Linked DNA regions of Teredinibacter purpureus. The protein of the gene in region 2 interacts with the protein of the main gene of each other region in a pairwise test. Links are inferred from orthologs where the notes say so. Each region holds a gene or a part of one and is shown on either strand. Other genes may lie near its edges.

What was found.
Region 1: the proteins of rlmB (region 2) and H5647_RS07015 interact in binary tests that used the Escherichia coli proteins (3 or more experiments, as listed by UniProt). The link is inferred for Teredinibacter purpureus from one-to-one orthologs.
Region 3: the proteins of rlmB (region 2) and tsaE interact in binary tests that used the Escherichia coli proteins (3 or more experiments, as listed by UniProt). The link is inferred for Teredinibacter purpureus from one-to-one orthologs.

What each region holds. Positions count from the first base shown.
Region 1 is NZ_CP060092.1:1,568,925-1,579,215, reverse strand. What follows is about bases 1-2,858. They hold H5647_RS07015 (bifunctional ADP-dependent NAD(P)H-hydrate dehydratase/NAD(P)H-hydrate epimerase), read right to left. Parts: upstream 2,266-2,858; coding sequence 736-2,265; downstream 1-735. Other genes in these bases: queG (tRNA epoxyqueuosine(34) reductase QueG), read left to right, coding at 2,359-2,858; tsaE (tRNA (adenosine(37)-N6)-threonylcarbamoyltransferase complex ATPase subunit type 1 TsaE), read right to left, coding at 254-736; H5647_RS07025 (N-acetylmuramoyl-L-alanine amidase), read right to left, coding at 1-138. Outside these bases: more of queG, read left to right, coding at 2,859-3,489; H5647_RS07005 (MFS transporter), read right to left, coding at 3,486-4,700; H5647_RS07000 (hypothetical protein), read right to left, coding at 4,816-5,145; orn (oligoribonuclease), read right to left, coding at 5,507-6,052; small ribosomal subunit biogenesis GTPase RsgA, read left to right, coding at 6,213-7,217; H5647_RS06985 (rhodanese-like domain-containing protein), read left to right, coding at 7,261-8,115; asd (archaetidylserine decarboxylase), read left to right, coding at 8,112-8,972; H5647_RS06975 (methylated-DNA--[protein]-cysteine S-methyltransferase), read left to right, coding at 9,058-9,909; H5647_RS06970 (HD-GYP domain-containing protein), read right to left, coding at 9,913-10,291. UniProt on the Escherichia coli protein: Bifunctional enzyme that catalyzes the epimerization of the S- and R-forms of NAD(P)HX and the dehydration of the S-form of NAD(P)HX at the expense of ADP, which is converted to AMP.
Region 2 is NZ_CP060092.1:117,078-127,494, forward strand. The notes cover bases 5,625-8,608. They hold rlmB (23S rRNA (guanosine(2251)-2'-O)-methyltransferase RlmB), read right to left. Parts: upstream 7,494-8,608; coding sequence 6,756-7,493; downstream 5,625-6,755. Other genes in these bases: H5647_RS00435 (YybS family protein), read right to left, coding at 5,625-5,819; rpsR (30S ribosomal protein S18), read right to left, coding at 5,847-6,074; rpsF (30S ribosomal protein S6), read right to left, coding at 6,077-6,553; rnr (ribonuclease R), read right to left, coding at 7,511-8,608. Also shown: acs (acetate--CoA ligase), read right to left, coding at 1-1,256; panD (aspartate 1-decarboxylase), read right to left, coding at 1,635-2,015; panC (pantoate--beta-alanine ligase), read right to left, coding at 2,036-2,896; dnaB (replicative DNA helicase), read right to left, coding at 2,915-4,264; rplI (50S ribosomal protein L9), read right to left, coding at 4,463-4,912; more of H5647_RS00435, read right to left, coding at 4,944-5,624; more of rnr, read right to left, coding at 8,609-10,117. UniProt on the Escherichia coli protein: Specifically methylates the ribose of guanosine 2251 in 23S rRNA.
Region 3 is NZ_CP060092.1:1,577,222-1,580,298, reverse strand. The notes cover bases 79-3,077. They hold tsaE (tRNA (adenosine(37)-N6)-threonylcarbamoyltransferase complex ATPase subunit type 1 TsaE), read right to left. Parts: upstream 1,820-3,077; coding sequence 1,337-1,819; downstream 79-1,336. Other genes in these bases: H5647_RS07015 (bifunctional ADP-dependent NAD(P)H-hydrate dehydratase/NAD(P)H-hydrate epimerase), read right to left, coding at 1,819-3,077; H5647_RS07025 (N-acetylmuramoyl-L-alanine amidase), read right to left, coding at 79-1,221. Also shown: more of H5647_RS07025, read right to left, coding at 1-78. UniProt on the Escherichia coli protein: Required for the formation of a threonylcarbamoyl group on adenosine at position 37 (t(6)A37) in tRNAs that read codons beginning with adenine.

The DNA.
Region 1 (10,291 bases), 1.5 Mb from region 2 along the record:
ACCTGCAATATCGACTACAATTCGGTCAGGCTCTTTAAGCCGAAAAACCGAGTGTTCTACCGCTGCGCTTAAGTCAAATACTAATCGCGTATGATCCGGCGCTCGCCACAATCGCACACTATCGATATTAGCGGCCATAGCCGAAGAACTTAATAGAAACAGCAGCTGAACAAACGCCAATAGCGCCCAAGGCACACATTCCACTTTCAGCGTATTCAACAGCACCACTTCAGCGCCCTCATGTATTGTTATTTTAACCCATACTCTGCACGATTTTTATGCCGCGTGCGGTGTGGGCACACACACTCAACGCTCTGCCCTCGCCCTGCGGCGTAAAGGTGGCCGTTAGATCTGGCGCGGGCAAAAAACCTTCTCCTCTTGTCGGCCACTCGATTAAACAAATGGCATGCGTCTGGAAATAGTCCCGTATCCCCATGTATTCCAATTCTTCAGGGTCACCCAAACGATACAAATCAAAATGAAAAACCGAAGCATCTTCAAATTCATACGGCTCGACCAGAGTATAAGTTGGGCTCTTAACCGCACCTGAATAACCAAACGCATTGAGAATACCACGGCAGAAGGTAGTTTTACCCGCACCAAGTACACCGTCTAAATTGATAATAGCGCCGCCGCGCAGATGCGCGCCGAATAACCTTCCAACGGCTACCGTCGCAGCCTCATCGACCAAAGAAGCGTCAAAGATTATCGACGCAGATATTGAAATACCAGACATTAATTTAATAACTCTCGAATATAGGGGATTAAATCCGACGCCAACAAACCTCTTTCACCACCCTCTTCGGCCGCTAAATCGGCTGCGTCACCATGCACACAAACGGCAAGGCAAGCCGCGTCGAGAGCCGTAAGCCCCTGAGCCATTAACGCCGCTATAACGCCGGCTAAAACGTCGCCCATCCCACCCGATGCCATACCGGGGTTTCCCACATCCGCAAGATAAAGCTGGTGGCCATCGGTTATTACCGTACCGGCTCCTTTTAATACTACAACCCCCCCGTAACGTTTTTGCAGCTCACTCACAGCTAAAAATCGATTATTCTGTATTACCTCAACACTACAACCAAGCAATCTGGCGGCTTCACCAGGGTGAGGCGTTAGCACCCAATTATCGCGATACGCGTTCGGCAACACTCGCCCTTGCGCCATAATATTCAAGCCGTCTGCGTCAACAACTAGAGGTAAATCTGCCTGCACGGCTTGCTGCAACATTTGTTCAGACCATGGTGACTGCCCCAACCCCGGCCCTACCGCCACAACACTAGGGAAAGCCATTAACGGCTCCAATGCCTGACCCGATGCAACACCGGTAACCATCGCTTCTGGTACGCGCGATAAAATAGCGTTCACATGGATTGGTTGTGTCGCAACACTGGTTAACCCCGCTCCAGAACGCGCACAGGCTTCTGCCGTGAGAGTCACAGCACCGCCGTACCCCGTGTCGCCACCAATCACAAGCACGTGGCCAAACATTCCTTTATGGGCATCGGCAGGTCTAGCCTGCAGTAGAAGCTTAGTCGAGTGGATAGTCACCCTTTGGCAGTCGGCCTGAATGGTAGACCATGCGGCCTGTAACGCATCTTGGCTGCCTTCTTTGCTGAGGCCCAAATCATCAAAAACCACCTCCCCGCACAACTGAGGCCCCCGGCCCGTTAGCAGACCCGGCTTACAGGCCACAAACGTAACCGTTAAAGTCGCCGCAATCACAGCGCTCAAAGTGCCACCGGTATCGCCGTTTAGGCCCGATGGCATATCAACAGCTACAACCGGTACCCCCATCCCATTAATAGCGTCTATTGCCGCCTTAACCTCTGCTCGAAGCTCTCCCTTTAAGCCTGTGCCAAGGAGTGCATCAACAATGATATCGGTGTGTTCCTGTAAGAAAGCGCTCGACCAGTCTTGCACCTCGACAACCCTCACACCTTCTTGTATTGCGAACCGATAAGCCCGAGCCGCATCCCCTGTTAGGGCCGAAGGAGAGCATAGCGATAAAACCGCTACATCCATTTCCCTACGCATTGCCAGCGCAGCCATAACATAACCGTCGCCGCCATTATTACCACTGCCGCAAACGATTCGTACCGACTCGGCGTTAGGCCACCGCTGAATTAACGCATCGAAAGCAACGCGGCCTGCGCGCTTCATCAGTTGAATACTTGCGATACCCGTAACATCGATCGCGAGTTCTTCTAGTTGGCGCACGTGTTCAGCGCGAAAAAGTTGGTCGGGCAGTGTAAAATCACTCATAGCAAGTTCGGCTCAATTAGTGTGGCCGAAATTATACGGAATGTTGGCCATACTCCCAAAGCCAATTCGCACACTCAATCGAACTGAATCATTATGCAAGGCTATAACCCTACCCCAGAACAGATGCTCGCACTCGCCGCGCTAGCCGAAAAAATCCAACTCTGGGCGCGAGAGCTAGGTTTTCAGCAAATAGGCATATCCGACGGCAATCTTTCGAGCGAAGCTGAGCGACTAGAAGAGTGGCTCGACGAAGGGTACAACGGCACAATGGCCTGGATGGCCGAACGGCAAGAGATGCGTAAGCAACCAGAAAAGTTGCACGAAGGCACCCGCTGTATTATTTCCGCTCGAATGGACTATCTCCCCGATAGCACAGAACAGATCAAAATCTTAAAATCTCCTGAAAAAGCGTACATCTCTCGATACGCATTAGGGCGAGATTATCACAAGTTGATTCGAAAACGTCTCGCCAAAGTGGCCGAAAAAATTAACGCTGAAGCGTGTATTATTTTTCCCGACCAACCGGCACATCAACGACCTTTCGTCGATAGCGCGCCAGTTCTAGAGCGTCCGCTTGCCGAAAAAGCCGGCCTTGGATGGGTAGGCAAACACACACTACTCATTAACCAGTATGCGGGAAGCTGGTTTTTCCTAGGTGAAATATTCACCGATCTGCCGTTCCCCACTAATACGTTTACTGCCGAAAATAAATGCGGCGATTGCGAAGCCTGCCTTAAAGTTTGCCCAACCGCCGCATTCCCCAAGCCCTATCAGCTTGACGCACGCCGATGCATTGCCTACCTAACCATCGAAAACAAAGGGCCAATCCCTCAAGAGTACCGCGCGGTAATGGGCAACCGCGTATTTGGTTGTGATGACTGCCAAGCCATTTGCCCATGGAATAAGTACGCACAACCTAGCGGCGAAAAAGATTTTCAACCACGGCACGGCCTAGCCAACAGCGATTTACTAACGCTTTTCTTATGGAATGAAGACACGTTTTTAAAAAATACCGAAGGCTCGGCAATTCGCCGCATTGGCTTTGAAGGCTGGCAGCGTAACCTCGCGATAGGCCTTGGCAACGCACCGCACTCAAACGAGATTATTCAAGCGCTACGCAGCCAAAAAAATACTGCCAGCACATTAGTTGCCGAACACATCGACTGGGCTTTGGCGCAACAACTCAACCCGCAGCGCAAACGACCACGAAAATTACAGCGTTAGACTTTTTTGACAGGATAGGAGAACGCAGCTAACACGCACGCCCCACTCACCGCGACCGCTAAAATCACAGCTAAAGTCACCGCGCTCATATGATTGTCGATAAGCACACCAAACAACAATGGCGATAATGAGGTAGACCAAACACCAAATGACGATGTCATTGAACGAATACTACCTAACCTCCCAGTTCCGTATACTTCCGCCCATAACGCTCCAGTAATGGGACCGCTACAACCAATCGACATACCCAGTAACGCCAACATAACGCCTGCGACAACCGGCCCCTCTAAAAAGGCAACGGCAAGCATCGCCAATAATAAGGGCAGATTATAAAAAGGCAGCAATCGAGCAGCGCTGTAGCGATCGACCAATAAGCCTGCAACCAGAGATGCAAGCCAATGCACAACACCATAAACAACAAAGCTTGCCGCAAATACGTCCATTGACCATTGCTTTTCAAACAAAAAGAACGATTGATGTATGAAAATACCCGTCACCACAAACGGTGCGGCAATCACAGCAGGCAACACTCGCCAGAAACGTCCATCGGATAATACTGCGCCTCGGCCTTGATCCTCTGCTTGCTCACTTGCATCGCGTACAACAGGCGAAAACTCATACCCTCTGCGCTTTGCGCTAGACAGTAAAAAGTAGCTCAACGGCAAAAATACGATAGCAATAAAAATTACAATAACAATCCAACTATTTTGCCAACCCCAATACGAGATAAGCAACGTAGCGGCAAGCGGTAGTAATATTTCACCAACAGGCACGCCAGAAGCCGCTACACTAATTGCCTTACCTCTATGACCCGAAAAACAACGCGCCATGGTGGTAACACCGGTATGCGGTAACAAACCTTGGCCACACAACCTCACCATAAAAAATGCACACCCCAACCACCAAATATTGTCGCTAATCACAAACAGCAAACAACCAAACATCAAACCAAAGGCCACAAAACTGGTAAAGCGCATGAGCGGCCATCGATCAATATACCCTCCTACCAACATTAAACTCGTTCCTGCAAGCAATGTAGCGACGGAATACACCAATCCATAACGCGAGGCCGAAAGCTCTAGCGACTGTTGAATGCTAGCGCCGTAAGTGCCGAGAAAAAATGATTGCCCAAAATTGCCCATAAACACGGCAAGAAAACCAAAAGCCAGCAAAAACTTACCCTTCACAAAAAATTGATTATTGGTGTGCACGAAATACCTCGCCCCTGCAGGATTTGAAGAGGCGGGCATTATATAGAAGAAAGGAGAGCGCTATAGCGGAAACGAAGAAAATTATGCTGGGTCGTTAATGCGCGATAAAATATAGCTAGTGCCGTAGTTCAAGCATTGACTTCATATTAATCGAACCGTCACTCTCCAGTACGCCGTACTGACTTTGATCGGCATTCACAACAACAACAACAGCATCTTGAAATAACGGCCGTCGAACAAAGGCCAACTGCCAACCAAAGCTTTCCATATTGCGCAGCGACATCACTTGGTCATCGTTAATGTACTCAGCCACATTCATGGGAATTGGCTTACTTTGGTCCCTGCGCTCACGTCGACTTTCAGGTTCGGCCACAGCAGCCGTTACCGATGAGAGGTCAGACTCGACTACAGAATATAAAGGTACAGATGAATCGGGAAATTGCATAGGTCTCATTCCTTCGAGCTAGTAACAATGAAGCTCGTAACAATAAAATAACCGCCAAAAAAACCGATTACCCAGCCTCAATAACATCAATGTCGAAGATTGAGATTAATCGTTAAGTCGGTTTGTTACTTTAAGCTTCGTCCTGATATGCAAGCTTGTCAAAAACCTGCTTGCGCTAAAAACCTCCTTTATAAGACCAAGGAAGAATATGGAATAACAGGTGCAATGATACACCTGAAGGAAAGAATAAAAGCGGCAATAGATGACAGTGCTTAGACCAACTTTTAAGCAAGCACTTTAACTTGCAGAAGGAAAAGATCTATAGATAAAAGAACGCGTCAACGGTATGACGCGTAATTATCTATTGGCGAATAAAATGTTCGCGATAGTGCTTTAGTTCCGCGATTGATTCACGAATATCGTCTAGCGCTAGGTGAGAACCTTGCTTGGTAAACCCGTCAAGAACGTGGGGCTGCCAACGAGACGCCAACTCTTTTAACGTGCTTACATCAATGTTGCGATAGTGAAAATAATTCGCTAATCGCGGCATAAAACGTTGTAAAAATCGCCGGTCTTGCCCGATCGAATTACCGCACATTGGCGACTTTCCTTCAGGCACCCAGCCTGCGAGAAAATCCAACGTTGCCTGTTCAGCCGCGGACGTAGAAACCTCGCTCGCTTTCACCCGTTGCGTTAATCCTGAATGCCCATGCTGCGTGGTACACCACTCATCCATTTGATTCATTACCGCATCAGGCTGATAAATGGCCATAACGGGCCCTTCAGCAAGCGTATTGAGGTTCGCATCAGTAACAACTGTAGCTATTTCGATGATGACATCATGCTCAGGAATCAATCCGGTCATCTCCAGATCAATCCAAATAAGGTTGTTTTCGCTGTTAGCCATAGTTTTTTCCATTACAATGCAACTTCCGAATTCTAGCAGCTCGAAGAGGAAGTTCCCATTAGCAGGCACACCCCCCGACCCTCACACCTCATATCTCTGCGTGTTCGTGAGCCAAATGATCAGACAGGCTCCACGATAACACGCTCCCTATTGGCCACTCATGACCAAGCGTAAGCTAAGCCAGCAGCAATCTCGACGAATCGAAGAAAACCAAAAGAAACGCCGAAAGAATGCTGACAACGAAGGCCGTTCTAGCGCGCCCGAGCAACACGGAACGGTTATAACCCGCTACGGAAAGCAAGCGGATATCGAGACCGCAGATGGCACTCTATGGCGCTGCTATCTGCGTGCAAACTTGGGGGAAATCGTTACGGGCGACAACGTTATCTGGCAGCAAGAGGACGATAATTGCGGTGTTGTCGTTTCTGTAATGCAAAGCCGTAACCGCCTACAAAGGCCCGATAGCTACGGAAAAATGCGCGATGTTGCCGCCAATATCGATCAAGTACTTATCACGCTAGCCGTAGAACCCGAGCCTCACGCAGGGCTTATTGATCGCTACCTCGTAGTCGCCGAAAATTTAGACGTAAAACCGGTATTACTTCTCAATAAGGCCGATTTACTCGGCGAGCCTGAGAGCTGCTCTATTCAACAACTGCTACATCAGTATAAATTACTCGGTTACGACGTTGTGCTTGCGTCTTCGAAAAGCGAACACGGGCTAGATACCCTAAAAGTACATTTACGCAACGTCACCAGTATTTTCGCGGGACAATCTGGCGTCGGTAAATCGTCCATTATTCAACTGTTACTGCCCAACGAAGATATTAAAATTGGAGAGCTTTCAGAACAAATTGCTAAAGGCCGGCATACCACGACCCATTCTAGGCTCTATCACTTCCCTGACGGCGGCAATTGTATCGATTCACCAGGTATTCGTGATTTTGGGCTATGGCACATGAACGTGGACGATGTTATTCACGGTTTTATAGAGCTTCGTCAACGTGCGGGGCATTGTAAATTCAGAGATTGCAGGCACCAACAGGAGCCTGGATGCGCCATTACCTCAGCGCAACAAGACGGGATTATATCCGCCGAACGTTATGAGAGCTTTTGTCGCATCATTAACACCTTAAATGACGTCGATATAAAACCATCGCTATAGCCTTACCACGATCTCTCGCACATGCTTCTCCACAAGGATCTTTATGCTCAACCCGCTTTTGCCGCCCGTTATAGAACCGGTTGAACTCCACCAGTATCTAGACGCTAGAGCCAGCGCTCTGGCTTACAACACACAAGCCTTACCGCCCATTTGTATTATTGATTTAAGCTCCGAGCAATCTTATCGCGCTGGCCACATACCTAACGCCGTCTATCTTCCCCCAACCGCGCTACTATCAGGTCGCCCGCCTGCGCCAGGTAAAATACCGCCGTTAGCGCAACTAGAGCAGGTTTTTGGCTATTTAGGCCTTACCTCAAATACACATTTTATTGTTTATGACGATGAAGGTGGTGGCTGGGCAGGCCGATTCATTTGGACATTAGACGTGATTGGGCACCCACACTATTCCTACGTGAATGGAGGATTATTGGCCTGGAAGAAGAACGCTCTAGCAGTGGAACAACACGAGCATAGAGCCTCCGCCACATCACCCGCCCTCAATATTCACTCAGGCGTTATCGCCGAAATTCCCGATATTCTGGCGGAGCTGAACAACAACAATGCCCGTATTTGGGATGCTCGCTCTCCAGAAGAGTTTCGCGGCGAAAAAGTTTTTGCACGTAAAGGTGGTCACATTCCCGGTGCCATTAATTGTGAATGGACACAATTAATGGCACCGCAAAACGGCCACCGAATACGAAGCGATGCAGAACACTATTTGCAATCAGTAGGCTTAACAAAAAAGCACTCGATTATTACGCATTGCCAGTCTCATCACCGCTCGGGTTTTACCTATTTGGTTGGTAAACTACTCGGTTTTAACATTAAGGCCTATCACGGCTCTTGGGCTGAATGGGGCAACCATCCAAACACACCGGTTGAGGAAACAACGCTGTGAAATCTTTTTTATTTGTACTGCTGCAATACATACTCCCCCATCACTTGCTCTCGCGCATTGTAGGGTGGTTTGCCAGCACCGAAATCACGTGGATAAAAAACCTATTCATCCAGCGTTTTGCTGCAAATTTTGATGTCAATATGGCCGAGGCCGCGCAGGAAAGCCTTCTCGAGTATAAAAGTTTTAACGCATTTTTTTGCCGAGCCTTAAAGCCCGAAGCACGACCACTGGAGGAAGAAGAAAATGCTTTATTATGCCCCGCTGACGGCGCTATTAGCCAAGCAGGCACTATTAACGGCAATACAATTTTCCAAGCAAAAGGAAAATCATTTTCGACCACAGCATTACTGGGGGGTGACGAAACTTTGGCTAAAAAGTTTGAAAATGGCCAGTATTGCACCGTATATTTATCCCCAAAAGATTATCACCGCGTACACATGCCCATAAGCGGCACCCTCACCGATATGATCCATGTTCCCGGCGCACTCTTCTCCGTCAACCCAACGACCGTGAACAACGTAGACAACCTTTTCGCGCGCAATGAACGCGTTGTATCCATCTTCGAAACGGACGTTGGGCCCGTTGCTGTAGTACTCGTAGGCGCAATGATCGTTGCCTCTATCGAAACAGTATGGGCTGGCGAAATCGCGCCTCGAGGCAATAAAGTGACACGCCAGCAGTACGGCGAACACCCCCCTATTTCACTTACCCGCGGTAGCGAGATGGGGCGATTTAAACTAGGTTCAACCGCCGTGTTATTGATGCCCGAAAACAGTACCAACTGGCTTGAACGTATGACCCCTGGGCGCACCGTCAAAATGGGAGAGCCCTTGGCTACGATAAAAAAACGTCATTAAGCAGGATGCGGGTCGCCAAATTGACAATAAAATACTATCGTCGGCTTTGGTAGGCACTCATCTTTGACTCTGAGCGACCCGATCTATGAATAATTCTGCGAGCACCCCTACGCATAAGCGCTTTCAGCGCATGTGCGCGGCAATTGAATATTTGCGCCTTCACTTTCGCTCGCAACCTAGCGTTGCGAACATAGCACAACAGCTCAACATGAGTTCAGACCACCTTCATCATTTATTTAAGCAGTGGGTTGGCATAAGCCCTAAACAGTTTTTACAGTGCGTCACCGTAGAAAACGCTAAACCAATACTTGCTGAACAGCACTCCTGCATTGAAACGAGCAACGCACTAGGTTTGTCCAGTAGTAGCCGCCTCCACGACCACCTTGTATCACTAGAAGCTGTCACACCAGGGGATATCAAAGCCCGCGGGGAAGGATTAACGTTTTACTTTGGAGAAGGAAATACGCCACTGGGTATTGCTCGACTATGTTGGACCAAACGAGGTATTCACAGCTTAAAGTTTACACGTTATGACGGTGCTGAGCGCGACAACAAACACCTTCGACAACAATGGTCTGCAGCTCGTTGGGAAGAACAACCTACCGAGGCACAACAGTGGTTGAATAGGATATTTTCAAAACCGAGCGTGAAAAACGGAACGCTGAAACTATACGTGCAAGGCACCAACTTTCAAATAGCCGTTTGGCGAGCCCTGCTCAATATACCGCAGGGCACGACGCTTTGTTATGGTGAAGTAGCGGTTAAAGTAGGTAACCCAAACGCCAGCCGAGCGGCAGGCACCGCCATTGGCAAAAATCCCGTTGCAGTGCTTATACCGTGTCATCGAGTGATACGGGAGAGCGGGTTGTTAGGAGGGTATAGATGGGGCTTGGATAAAAAAACCTTACTCCTAGCAAAAGAGTTGTTAATACCATAAAGGTTAAAAGCCCGGTAGCTTTAACCCTGAACGCTTAAACAACCCCAGCAGGCCTTTGCCTTGCTTGCGTTGAATGTATTTATCGCGAATACCGGCCACATCTATGTCATAAGCGCCCGGCTGTAAATCTTGCAAAATTTCAATACGCTGTATTTCAGACGGATGGTACTTACCGGAATCTAATTTTGCTTGTTTATCGCGCTCTTCTGCCGCTAAATTAACTAATTCGGGCGCACGCAATAGTTGCTTGTAAGCATCTAGAACGACCATTACGACAGGCTTCAAACGTCGATCAAAATTTTGCTCAACCACAACACCCACTTCGCCCGTAGACAATTCAACTAATGTGCCTGTTGGGTATAAACCAATCGCCCGAATAAAT
Region 2 (10,417 bases):
ATGTGCGCGCCAGTTTCGGTTTGCCACCACGTATCCATGATGGGGCAACGACCGTCACCAATCACGTTGTAGTACCACTCCCAAGCTTCTGGGTTAATGGGCTCGCCCACTGTGCCTAAGATGCGTAGCGATTGCCGTGAAGTGCTCTTTACAAAATCATCGCCTTGGCCCATCAAGGCCCTGATCGCGGTAGGCGCTGTGTAAAAGCTCGCAACGTTGTGCTTATCGCACACTTCCCAGCAACGCGCAGCCGTTGGGTAAGTAGGTACACCTTCAAACATTAAGGTTGTTGCGCCATTGGTCAGAGGGCCGTATACGATATAGGAATGCCCTGTTACCCATCCCACATCTGCGGTACACCAATAGACCTCGCCTTCCTGATAATCAAAGACATATTTATGGGTCATTGCCGCTTGTAGCAAGTAACCGCCCGTTGTATGTAAAACCCCTTTTGGCTTGCCTGTAGAGCCTGAGGTATAAAGAATAAACAACGGATCTTCTGAATCCATAGGTTCGGGAGGGCAATCAGCACCCACTTCAGCCATTTGCTCGTGGTACCATACGTCACGCACTGGGTTCCAAGCCACCTCGCCACCAGTACGTTTAACAACCAGCAACGTACTGACATTAGGGCACTGGCTTACGGCTTTGTCTGCATTGGCCTTTAATGGCACTGCTCGGCCACCCCGCAAGCCCTCGTCTGACGTAATAACAACCTTACAGTCAGAATCTTGAATACGGTCTTTTAATGCCTCGGGTGAAAAACCACCAAAAACAATAGAATGAACAGCACCGATTCTTGCGCAGGCCAACATTGCGTAGGCTGCTTCAGGAATCATGGGCAGATAGATACAAACACGATCGCCCTTCTTCACGCCACGAGCTTTCAAAACATTACCGAGTTTAGAAACTTTTTCGTGAAGCTCTTTGTAAGTGATTTTTAAATCTACGGTAGGATCATCCCCTTCCCAAATAATCGCGACCTGATCGGCACGCGTGGCTAAATGTCGGTCAACACAGTTAGTACTGACATTTAATTTGCCATCTCTAAACCATGTTGCTTCACCCTTACGAAAATCAAATTCACGAACACTGGACCACTTTTTATCCCACTTTAAAAAATCTTCTGCTTGTTGCGCCCAAAACTCGGCCGGGTCGTTTATCGACTGCGCATACATTTCATCATATTTTTCTTTATTGATATGTGCAGAAGCAGCGAAGGCTTCAGGAACGGGGTACAGATTGTTGTCTGACATGTCTCGACTCCATAGGTAAAGTTGCTTCACAGCAGACTTCAAATTAGTATTATTATTGAGGCGACGCTCTGACGATAGGTCGCCACAGAGCATCAAACGGATGAATGATAACGTGTTTCCACATTAGCAGACAGCGGGCCCAGAGAGGAATTCGACTTTGGTTGAGATGGGACAAAAAAATTTAACGTAGCCCGCAGGCATTGCTATAGGATAAAAATAAAGCGCATAAAACAGCAATGGAGAATGCCGCTGCTTTACACTGCGGCTATCACAATCATGACCAAGGAAAACCCAACCAGCGCTATGACGCTAGAGATCTATTCGAACACCACCCGCAACAAGCCAAGCGCCACCCAATTAAACACTTAACGCTGCAGGCTATTCGACCTGTACCGCAATTGTGTTGCTAGTGCGATCCACGGAATTGTCTTGCTTTAGGTAAACGAGGCGCGGTTTAAAATTTTCGGCTTCGCCTTCACTCATTTGGCCGTACGCCGCAATAATAATACGATCACCAACTTGAACTCTACGAGCCGCAGCACCGTTCATAGATATTGTTTTAGAGCCCGATTCAGCCAAAATGACATAGGTCGAAAAACGTTCGCCATTATCCACATTGTAAATATCGATACGCTCAAATTCACGCAAGCCCGCGAGCGCCACTAAATCTGCATCAATTGCACAAGAACCGTCGTACCAGAGTTCAGCCTGGGTCACACAGGCCATGTGCAACTTACCTTTTAACAGCGTAATTTGCATAAAATTGCCTCTACTTTTTTCTATTTAATACAGTCCAACTCTATGGACATGTTATCGATAAGTCTTGCGCGTTGTGTGTACATTGCGCCCAATATGGTGATATTTAAATCATCATCTGCAGCAGGCTCCAACGTTTTACTATTACAGATAGTAAAATAGTCAGGCTTAAATCCGGCCACATTAATTTGTTCTTTTGCTTCATGTTCCAAGCGAAGAAAATCTCGCTCACCTTCCACTACTTTCTGTAATACCCACTGAAGCGACCGATTCAGCTGGTTCGCATGTGGGCGCTCTTGCGCCGATATAAACCCATTTCTAGAACTCATTGCCAAGCCATCAGCTTCGCGAATAATATCGCCCGCAATTATTTTTACGGGAATACACAGGTCTTCTGCCATGCGTCGTATTATAGCTAACTGCTGGTAATCCTTAATACCAAATATCGCTGTATCGGGCTGAACTATATTGAACAACTTGGTCACCACGGTCGTTACGCCTTCGAAGTGCCCCGGTCTACTCGCACCACAAAGTACATTAGCCATAGACGGCACGATCACACGTGTCTGCTCATCCATTCCGTTGGGGTATATTTCATGCTCATCCGGACAAAACAAAAAGTCGCAGCCAATGCCCCGTAACTTATGGCTGTCCTCTTCTAACGTTCTAGGGTATTTATCCCAATCCTCATTTAGACCAAACTGGAGGCGATTCACGAATATGCTTACGACTACGACATCGCAAAGCGATTGTGCTTGCTTCACCAACGCTAAATGCGCGGCATGTAGATTTCCCATCGTAGGGACAAAAGCAACCGTTTTGTTGTCGATACGAGCCGCTTCTAACGCTGATCGAATACTATTGATATGATGAAAAATTTGCATGAAAGCCGTTATACCTAACTAGTCGTGCTGGGAAAAATATTCTGGCGCGAGGTTATCAAAACGAGTGTACTTCCCAACGAACGCTGCTCTACTTGTACCCACTTCGCCGTTTCGCTGCTTACCCACGATCAGCTCTGCCATTCCCTTATCATTACTTTCTTCGTTGTAATACTCATCGCGGTAGATAAATAAAATGACGTCCGCATCCTGCTCGATAGCACCGGATTCACGTAAATCAGAGTTCATTGGGCGCTTATTCGGGCGTTGCTCCACGCCTCGGTTCAACTGAGAAAGCGCAATAACAGGACATTCATACTCCTTCGCTAGCGCCTTCATCGAACGGGAAATCTCTGAAATCTCCTGCGTTCGCCCTTCTGTAAACCCACTGATCTGCATGAGCTGAAGATAATCGACCATGATCATGGCAGGGTTACCATGCTCACGCGCGATACGACGTGTACGTGCCCGCACCTCGTTGGGGGAGAGGCCTGCCGTATCGTCGATAAACAGCTTTTTATCTTTCATTTTACGAAATGCAGCTTCGAGCTTAGGCAAATCTTCATCACTTAAATTGCCATTGCGTAACGCGCCTTGATCAATACGACCAACAGACGAAAGCATACGCATCACTAAGGAGTCCGCAGGCATCTCTAAGCTAAAGACCAATACTGGGCGTTCTTGCGTAAACAACGCCGCTTCAACAAAATTGAGGGCTAAAGCGGTTTTCCCCATAGAGGGGCGAGCGGCAAGAATGATAAGCTCACCGCTCTGCCAGCCCGACGTTCGCTCGTCGAGTTCCGTCAATCCTGTAGAAAGGCCGGTAATATCTGAGTCGGAATTAAATAATTCATCAATTTTAGCGGCTGTTTTTTTCAGCAACGAATTAACATCTTCAAAGCCCCCTTCTTTCGGGCGCTCTTCTGCAATCTGTAATACTTTTCGCTCGGCTAGCTGAAGAAGGTCATCGGAAGCGAGGCCAGCAGGGTTGTAACTCGCCCGGCTAATTTCGGTTGCCGCCGCGATCAACTGACGCAATGTCGCTCGTTCACGCACGATTCGCGCGTAAGCCACCACATTGGCGCTGCTCGGCACATTTGTGGCGAGATCTGTCAGATAGTCGAAACCACCAGAAGCTTCGAGTTCATCCGTTTGGGAGAGAAATTCAGAAAGGGTAATAACATCAATAGGCTGATCTTTATCGATCAACAAAACCATTGCACGGTAAATATTGCGATGGCTGGATTTGAAAAAATCCGTTTCAGCTAAATTTTCAGCAACCGCGTCAAAGTTACTCATATCCTGCATTAGCCCGCCCAAAACGGACTGTTCAGCCTCCATTGAGTGTGGCAGGGGCCCACCCTCTGGCATGGCACCACTACTAGCGGAGCGTCCACGATCAGACAACTGTTGGGTTTCTAATTCAGGCATAATCGAAAATTTAACTTAAATACTCTTAATTAACTGCGCGCAAACGCAAAAAGGCGTAGACGAGCACCGGAAAAACCAGCCTCGAACTACGCCTGTACTGTAGCGTCTTACCGGCTGTATCACCAGCCAGTTAAAGCATTACTCTGCCGAAACAACCAGCTTAATAGTGTGAGTTAAATCAACGTGCAACTGAACATCAACGTCGAACTCACCTATTTCACGCAAAGTACCCTGAGGCAACTTAACCTCAGACTTAGAGACTTTTACGCCAGCAGCAGTAATCACTTCAGCAATATCGCGCGCACCGATAGAGCCAAACAATTTACCTTCATCACCTGCTTTCGCAACGATACTAAACTCGCCTTTTTCTTCGAGAAGCTTCGCACGACCTTCAGCACTTGTTCTACGGTCGGCAGCAGCAGCTTCCAACTCTGCACGACGTGCTTCGAAATCAGCAACGTTCCTAGCAGAAGCAGAAATCGCTTTACCCTGAGGAACCAAATAGTTACGACCAAAACCGGCTTTAACGGTAACTTTGTCGCCTACGGTACCTAACTTACCTACTTTTTCGAGCAGAATAACATCCATCTCGCTTTCCTCTAAAGTTTCTGCAGCAACACTATTGCTGCATCAAATTAAATCGCTTTCTGTAATCAAGCCAAACATCTGAAAAGCCAAGCAGCAGCGCGAGCAAGAGTATTGGCGGAAATAACACCAAACTAAAATACAGCCCAACTAACGCGCCAACACTCCATTTCAACCTTGCTACAAACCAGTGACATAACGCCAAGCCGGCCATCAACAAGGGCAATACTATTAGCAACTGCCAGTACAAGTAGCTATCACCCTGCCATTCGCAGTAGCAAAAGCCAATACAACAAGCCGCAGCGAGATGTATATTCAAACGCAGCTGATGAAACTCTTCCCGCAAACCACCAGGGTTAAACAGTAAGGCTTGCCACCAGCGGGCGATTAAAACACCAAACAATGCGTAAACAGCAAACGAAAACGCTATACCACCCACGATAAGCTGGCCATCTAACTCGCGCACAACGGTCACCCACTGCTCGCGCGTTTCCTTTGGCTGCGAATCTAACACCGACTGATACAAACCCAATAAACCTTCAGAGGGGTTGCTCACTGTGACCGAAGCCAAAATCGATACTAGAAAACTAAACGCAACCATTGCGCTTAGTGCTGCGGGCCAAGACGCGGTATAGCGCAACACCGTTGCCACAACATAAGCAACCAAAATGGCGCCAACACTGAGATATACCGCAAATGCACCTAGATCTTGCACTGCTATAACGGCGACAACAGCGAGGGAAACCCCACCGACAACTAATGCGCCTTCTTGCCAGCCTTTTCTTAACGTCACCAACCCTACGGCCACTGGCGTTAATAATGCTAATAGCGGGAACAGGCTTCCCACTAGGGCTATAACCATTGCTTGAAAGCGCCCGCGTAAAACAAACTCGGCAAGCGTTCGCATCATCGCGTTATAACCCTTTTGTTCGTTCGATTACTCGTGTGAATCAGTGTACGGCAACAAAGCCAAAAAGCGGGCACGCTTAACAGCGGTAGCCAGCTGACGCTGATATCGAGCTTTAGTTCCAGTAATACGGCTAGGCACAATTTTGCCAGTCTCTGAAACATAAGCTTTTAAGGTGTCTAAATCTTTGTAGTCAATTTGCTTCACGCCTTCAGCGGTGAAACGGCAAAACTTACGACGACGGAAAAAACGAGCCATGATTATTCCTCCTCACCTTTAGCTTCTTCAGAAGGCGCTTCTGCTGCTGCAGGCGCTTCTTCGGTTTTAGTTGCGGCTGCAGCTGCGGCCGAGGCTTCTACTACAGATGCAGCTTCAGCGGCACGACGCTCAGCGCGATTTTTACGCTCACGATTCTCTAGCTCAGCTTTCTGGATTGGAGATTCTTCAGTCACCGCTTCGTCGCAACGAACAACCATGTTTCGCAACACAGCATCGTTATAACGGAAGTTAGTGGTAAGCTCTTCAAGGGCTTCATCGGTACATTCAACGTTCATCAAAACATAGTGAGCTTTGTGAATTTTGTTGATGGAGTAAGCCAATTGACGGCGACCCCAGTCTTCGAGGCGATGTACGCTGCCGCCGCTATCTTTAACGGTCGCAGTATAGCGCTCGATCATACCGGGCACCTGTTCGCTCTGGTCAGGGTGGACCAGGAACACAATTTCGTAATGACGCATTTTTGCTCCTTACGGGTTAATGCTTCCTACCAGCCTAAGCAAGGCCAAAAATGTAGTGAAGCAAGGAGTATCGCCTTACGCTTAAAAAAGCTGTAAGGCGGGTTTGGGGCGCGGATTTTACGGGTATGCACATAATTTTGCAAGTAGAGGATATTTCGCGCGCACGCCACACTACGGGAAGCCGAGCCTGCACCGCCACATTTTATAAGCTACGCTGACGAACAACCTCAAAAAGCACCACACCAGTTGCCACCGAGACATTTAAGCTCGATACACTGCCAGCCATAGGGATTTTCACCAAATCATCGCAAGTTTCTCGTGTTAAGCGACGCATACCATCGCCCTCAGCTCCCATCACAATGGCTCGCGGCCCCGTAAGGTTCGCAGAATAGATATCGACGTCGGCCTCGCCTGCGGCTCCGGCTATCCATACGCCCTTTTCCTGTATTTTTTTCATTGCTCGAGCAAGGTTTGTCACTACCACCAATGGCACAGTCTCAGCCGCGCCACAGGCAACCTTGCGTGCAGTTTCGTTTAAACCCGCTGAATTATCTTTAGGTACTACAACGGCATGCACACCCGCAGCGTCCGCGGAACGAATGCAGGCTCCCAAATTATGAGGGTCCGTAACGCCATCGAGAATTAATATGAGCGGGTCCGTCTCGCTACTTTCAATTAGATCGAGCAAGTCTTTTTCATCATAGGTTCTACCGGGAATCGCATACGCAACAACCCCCTGGTGCGTACCTTCGCACAGCGCATCCAAATCACGCTTATCAACAATACGCACCTTCACCTGATAACTTGTTGCCGCCGCAAGGACCTTTTTAATACGTTGATCGTGCCTATCCTTCACAATAAGCAGCTCAGTGATTCGTTTTGGGGCGCTATTTAATAAAGACTGCACGGCATGAATGCCAAATATAGTTTCTGTTTTCATAATAAAAAATTTTCTTGTTACTTAGGCTTAGCGCTAGATTTAGCATTGGACTTAGACTTGTGCTTACGTTTTCGCTTTACTGCCGCTTTTAAAGGGGCTTTCTCGGTAGATGCTTTTACTTTTTTCGCGTGTTTTTTACCGGCAGGCACTTTCTTTTTTACTTTCGACTTAGCTTTAGGTTTGGGCTTTGTATTGGGCTTAGGCTTAGGCTTCGCCTTGCCCGCCGGCTTTACCTGTGAGTTTATCTCTTGCCTAGTGTGATCAGCCGAGCCCTCGCTCCCAACACGCTTACGTAGCGCACGACCATCAGACTGCCGCCCCTTATCCTGTATAGCAGAACCTGCTACCGGATTTACTTTTGGCGATTTCTTCGTTTTCTTCTTTTTACGCGGCACTATACCCGCAAGCTCAAAGTCAATTTTTCGCTCATCCAAATCAACCCGCACAACCTGTACAGCGAGTTCATCCCCCAAACGAAAAGCCTGCCCTGTTCGCTCTCCCACCAACCGATGATGCGCCGCATCGAAATTATAATAATCTTGTGGCAGGCCGGTAATATGCACCAAGCCCTCAATAAAAATATCATTTAACTCAATAAATAAACCAAACGCCGTAACGGCACTCACTACGCCAACAAACTCTTCACCCACACGATCTTTGAGAAATTCGCACTTCAACCAACTCACCACATCACGCGTGGCATCATCGGCACGACGCTCCGTTAACGAGCACTGCTCACCAAAGGCTGCCATATCAGCTTCGGTATAGGGGTAGATATTTTTCGCTGCCAATACTTTGGCCTTTGGGTGTCGCTTAACGCGCACTGTCTCAACTTTGGAGCGCACGACCTTACGAATAGCGCGATGCACAAGTAAATCGGGATAACGCCGTATGGGGGATGTGAAATGGGTATAAGCCGGGTAAGCCAGGCCAAAATGCCCCTTATTTTCTGGCTGATAGACCGCTTGATTCATACTGCGCAACAAAACGGTTTGGATAATATTTTGGTCTGGCCGCCCCACAATTGCAGCCATCACTTCTTGATATTCTTGCGGTGTAACTTTCTCACCCCAGCGCATAGACAAACCCAACTCTGCCAAATAGGCGTACACCTTCTCCAGTTTTTCTGGCTTCGGCGGCTCATGCACCCGGTAAAGGCCTGGCAGGCCCAATGCGCCTAGAAAGCGTGCTGAACATACATTCGCCGCCAACATGCACTCTTCGATAACTTTGTGGGCATCATTGCGATCAGTCGGGACTATCCGGCTAATTTTACGTTCATCATCAAATAAAATTCGTGTTTCGCGCGTCTCAAAATCAATCGCTCCGCGCGCCTCGCGGGCTGTACGTAACACTTTATAAAGCGCGTACAATTCATCAAGCTGAGGCAACAGATCGTGATACTGCTGGCGTATAACACTACCCGACTCGCCCTGAGCCTCAAGTACCTGCCCTACCTGGTTGTAGGTCAAGCGCGCATGGGAATACATAACCGCTTCGTAAAACGTATATCCACTAATACGACCGGCTCCGCTAATGGTCATTTCACATACCATGCAAAGACGATCGACCTTGGGGTTCAACGAGCACAACGCATTGGATAGCACTTCCGGCAGCATGGGCACAACAAAGTCAGGGAAATACACCGAGTTTCCACGCAACTGAGCTTCTCGATCCAACGCAGAATCAGGCTGAACATAATGAGAAACATCCGCAATTGCCACAAACAACCGCCAACCGCCAGAGCGCTTCGGCTCGCAATAAACGGCATCATCAAAATCACGCGCATCCTCACCATCAATCGTAACGAACGGCAATGAACGTAAATCTATGCGATGCACCTTATCGGCGTCGGCCACCTCAGGCGTGTAATCATTTACTTGCTCGTCAACATCCGTAGGCCACTCATGCGGAATACCGTGGGATCGAATCGCAACGTCAATCTCCATGCCTGGCGCTAAGTGATCACCCAACACCTCCGCAATATGACCCGTTGGGATTTGATGCTTATCAGGCTGCAGGACAATATCAACAGCAACAACCTGCCCCGCCTTCGCTCCCTTCGTATACTCCGCTGGGACCAACACATCACGGCCAATTCTCGCATTATCCGGCCGCACATACTGGATGCCTTTTTCAACGACAAAACGCCCTACTATTTGCGATGTATTACGCTTAAGAACCTCGACAATAGAGCCCTCTATCCGACCTTTGTAGCCTTCAGGCCCTGGGCGCACCAACACCTCATCACCATCAAACGCCTTACGCATTTCTCTATTGGTTAAATAGATATCGTGTGAGCCATCTGCCGGAATAACAAAACCATAACCATCGCGATGCCCCTGCACACGACCGGGGATCAGCGCCATTTTATCCACTCTTCCATAGGCACGCTTACGATTGGACATAACTTGGCCATCGCGCTCCATCGCAATCAATCGGCGACGCAACGCCTCTATCGCATCATCATCATTTAGCTGCATCGTTTTACACAAGGCGCGATGACTCATAGGCCCCGCAGACTGATCGAGAAGCTCCAGTATGAATTCACGACTAGGAATAGGATTTTTATAATTGCTGGCCTCACGCTTTGCGTAGGGGTCTTTTTGGGGGCTTTTAGTCAAGGGTGTATCCAAGAAAGGAAGGAGAGGCTTTCAATATAGCAAATTAGGTCAGTACGCATAACCCAGCACTCTCAAATAGACGTAAATCAATTGACAAAAAAAGACAACAAAATTATAGTGCGCGCCCTGCGCTAACCATGCGATTGCGACACGCTTCGAGCCCAAACAAAACAGGCTGCACATATCGCGGTAGATGAAAGTGCATTAATCGCCAAATTGGGAGCGCATCCTAATACGCCCAGATGGTGAAATTGGTAGACACGCCAGCTTCAGGTGCTGGTGGCCTTCGGGCCGTGGAGG
Region 3 (3,077 bases), 1.5 Mb from region 2 along the record:
ACCGGTCAAATTATTAACCGTTTTGATCTTCGCAACGCTCACATTATACCGATTTGCCAACGCCGTTAGCGTGTCGCCTCGAGTAATCGTATGCTGTACAACGCTATTAGAACCACCATTTTTTTCCCAAGCCACAAAAGAGCCTGCGGGAGGGGTTTCATAAAAATAGGACTTAACGCCATTAAATATGGCCGTAGCGAGCTTTTTTCTATGAGCAAAAGTATTGAGTTTTTTAGCCTCTCCAGGGTTGGAGATAAAACCCGTTTCGACCAGAATAGAAGGCACATCAGGGGACTTAAGCACAGCAAAACCAGCCTGCTCTACATGTGGTTTGTGTAATCGCGTAATTTTACCCACCTCTTTCAATACGCGATCGCCCACGTCTAAACTATTAGCTAGCGAAGCTGTCATCGATAAATCGACAAGTACACCCGCTAACGTATCGTCAATGTTTTCGAGGTCAACGCCGCCTACACCACCAATTAAGTCGGCTTCATTTTCTTTTGATGCTAAGAATCGTGCCGTTTCAGAGGTTGCACCACGGCGAGACAATGCAAACACCGATGCCCCTTGCGCCTTAGGGTTTTTAAACGCATCGGCATGAATAGAAATAAAAACATCCGCTCGCACACTCCTCGCTTTATTTCGGCGTTCACGCAGCGGAATGTAGTAATCCCCAGAACGCACCATGTGCGCTTTATAGCCGGGTTGCGCATTTACCATGCGCTCTAACTGCTGGCTGATTTTGTAAACAATGTCTTTTTCGTAGATTTTTTTAGGGCCCAATGCGCCGGGATCTTCCCCACCGTGCCCGGCGTCAATCGCTACAATAATATCGCGTCGTCCACTGTAAGTAGTAACAACTTGTTCAACCGTTTTAACCGTTTCGGTTTTCGCATCATAAAGATCAACAACCAAACGGTCAGGTTTTTCTCCATGTTTCGCCAGTATAAACGTACGCGGCTTAACGTCAGTACTAAGATCCAAGACAACCCGCAAGTTGTTACTGTGTTTACCAAAGCGCAACTGTTTAATGGGTGTTGACGAAAGATCGATATCCTTCGACAACACCTTGCTCGTAGAACCTGCAATATCGACTACAATTCGGTCAGGCTCTTTAAGCCGAAAAACCGAGTGTTCTACCGCTGCGCTTAAGTCAAATACTAATCGCGTATGATCCGGCGCTCGCCACAATCGCACACTATCGATATTAGCGGCCATAGCCGAAGAACTTAATAGAAACAGCAGCTGAACAAACGCCAATAGCGCCCAAGGCACACATTCCACTTTCAGCGTATTCAACAGCACCACTTCAGCGCCCTCATGTATTGTTATTTTAACCCATACTCTGCACGATTTTTATGCCGCGTGCGGTGTGGGCACACACACTCAACGCTCTGCCCTCGCCCTGCGGCGTAAAGGTGGCCGTTAGATCTGGCGCGGGCAAAAAACCTTCTCCTCTTGTCGGCCACTCGATTAAACAAATGGCATGCGTCTGGAAATAGTCCCGTATCCCCATGTATTCCAATTCTTCAGGGTCACCCAAACGATACAAATCAAAATGAAAAACCGAAGCATCTTCAAATTCATACGGCTCGACCAGAGTATAAGTTGGGCTCTTAACCGCACCTGAATAACCAAACGCATTGAGAATACCACGGCAGAAGGTAGTTTTACCCGCACCAAGTACACCGTCTAAATTGATAATAGCGCCGCCGCGCAGATGCGCGCCGAATAACCTTCCAACGGCTACCGTCGCAGCCTCATCGACCAAAGAAGCGTCAAAGATTATCGACGCAGATATTGAAATACCAGACATTAATTTAATAACTCTCGAATATAGGGGATTAAATCCGACGCCAACAAACCTCTTTCACCACCCTCTTCGGCCGCTAAATCGGCTGCGTCACCATGCACACAAACGGCAAGGCAAGCCGCGTCGAGAGCCGTAAGCCCCTGAGCCATTAACGCCGCTATAACGCCGGCTAAAACGTCGCCCATCCCACCCGATGCCATACCGGGGTTTCCCACATCCGCAAGATAAAGCTGGTGGCCATCGGTTATTACCGTACCGGCTCCTTTTAATACTACAACCCCCCCGTAACGTTTTTGCAGCTCACTCACAGCTAAAAATCGATTATTCTGTATTACCTCAACACTACAACCAAGCAATCTGGCGGCTTCACCAGGGTGAGGCGTTAGCACCCAATTATCGCGATACGCGTTCGGCAACACTCGCCCTTGCGCCATAATATTCAAGCCGTCTGCGTCAACAACTAGAGGTAAATCTGCCTGCACGGCTTGCTGCAACATTTGTTCAGACCATGGTGACTGCCCCAACCCCGGCCCTACCGCCACAACACTAGGGAAAGCCATTAACGGCTCCAATGCCTGACCCGATGCAACACCGGTAACCATCGCTTCTGGTACGCGCGATAAAATAGCGTTCACATGGATTGGTTGTGTCGCAACACTGGTTAACCCCGCTCCAGAACGCGCACAGGCTTCTGCCGTGAGAGTCACAGCACCGCCGTACCCCGTGTCGCCACCAATCACAAGCACGTGGCCAAACATTCCTTTATGGGCATCGGCAGGTCTAGCCTGCAGTAGAAGCTTAGTCGAGTGGATAGTCACCCTTTGGCAGTCGGCCTGAATGGTAGACCATGCGGCCTGTAACGCATCTTGGCTGCCTTCTTTGCTGAGGCCCAAATCATCAAAAACCACCTCCCCGCACAACTGAGGCCCCCGGCCCGTTAGCAGACCCGGCTTACAGGCCACAAACGTAACCGTTAAAGTCGCCGCAATCACAGCGCTCAAAGTGCCACCGGTATCGCCGTTTAGGCCCGATGGCATATCAACAGCTACAACCGGTACCCCCATCCCATTAATAGCGTCTATTGCCGCCTTAACCTCTGCTCGAAGCTCTCCCTTTAAGCCTGTGCCAAGGAGTGCATCAACAATGATATCGGTGTGTTCCTGTAAGAAAGCGCTCGACCAGTCTTGCACCTCGACAACCCTCACACCTTCTTGTATTGCGAACCGATAAGCCCGAGCCGCATCCCCTGTTAGGGCCGAAG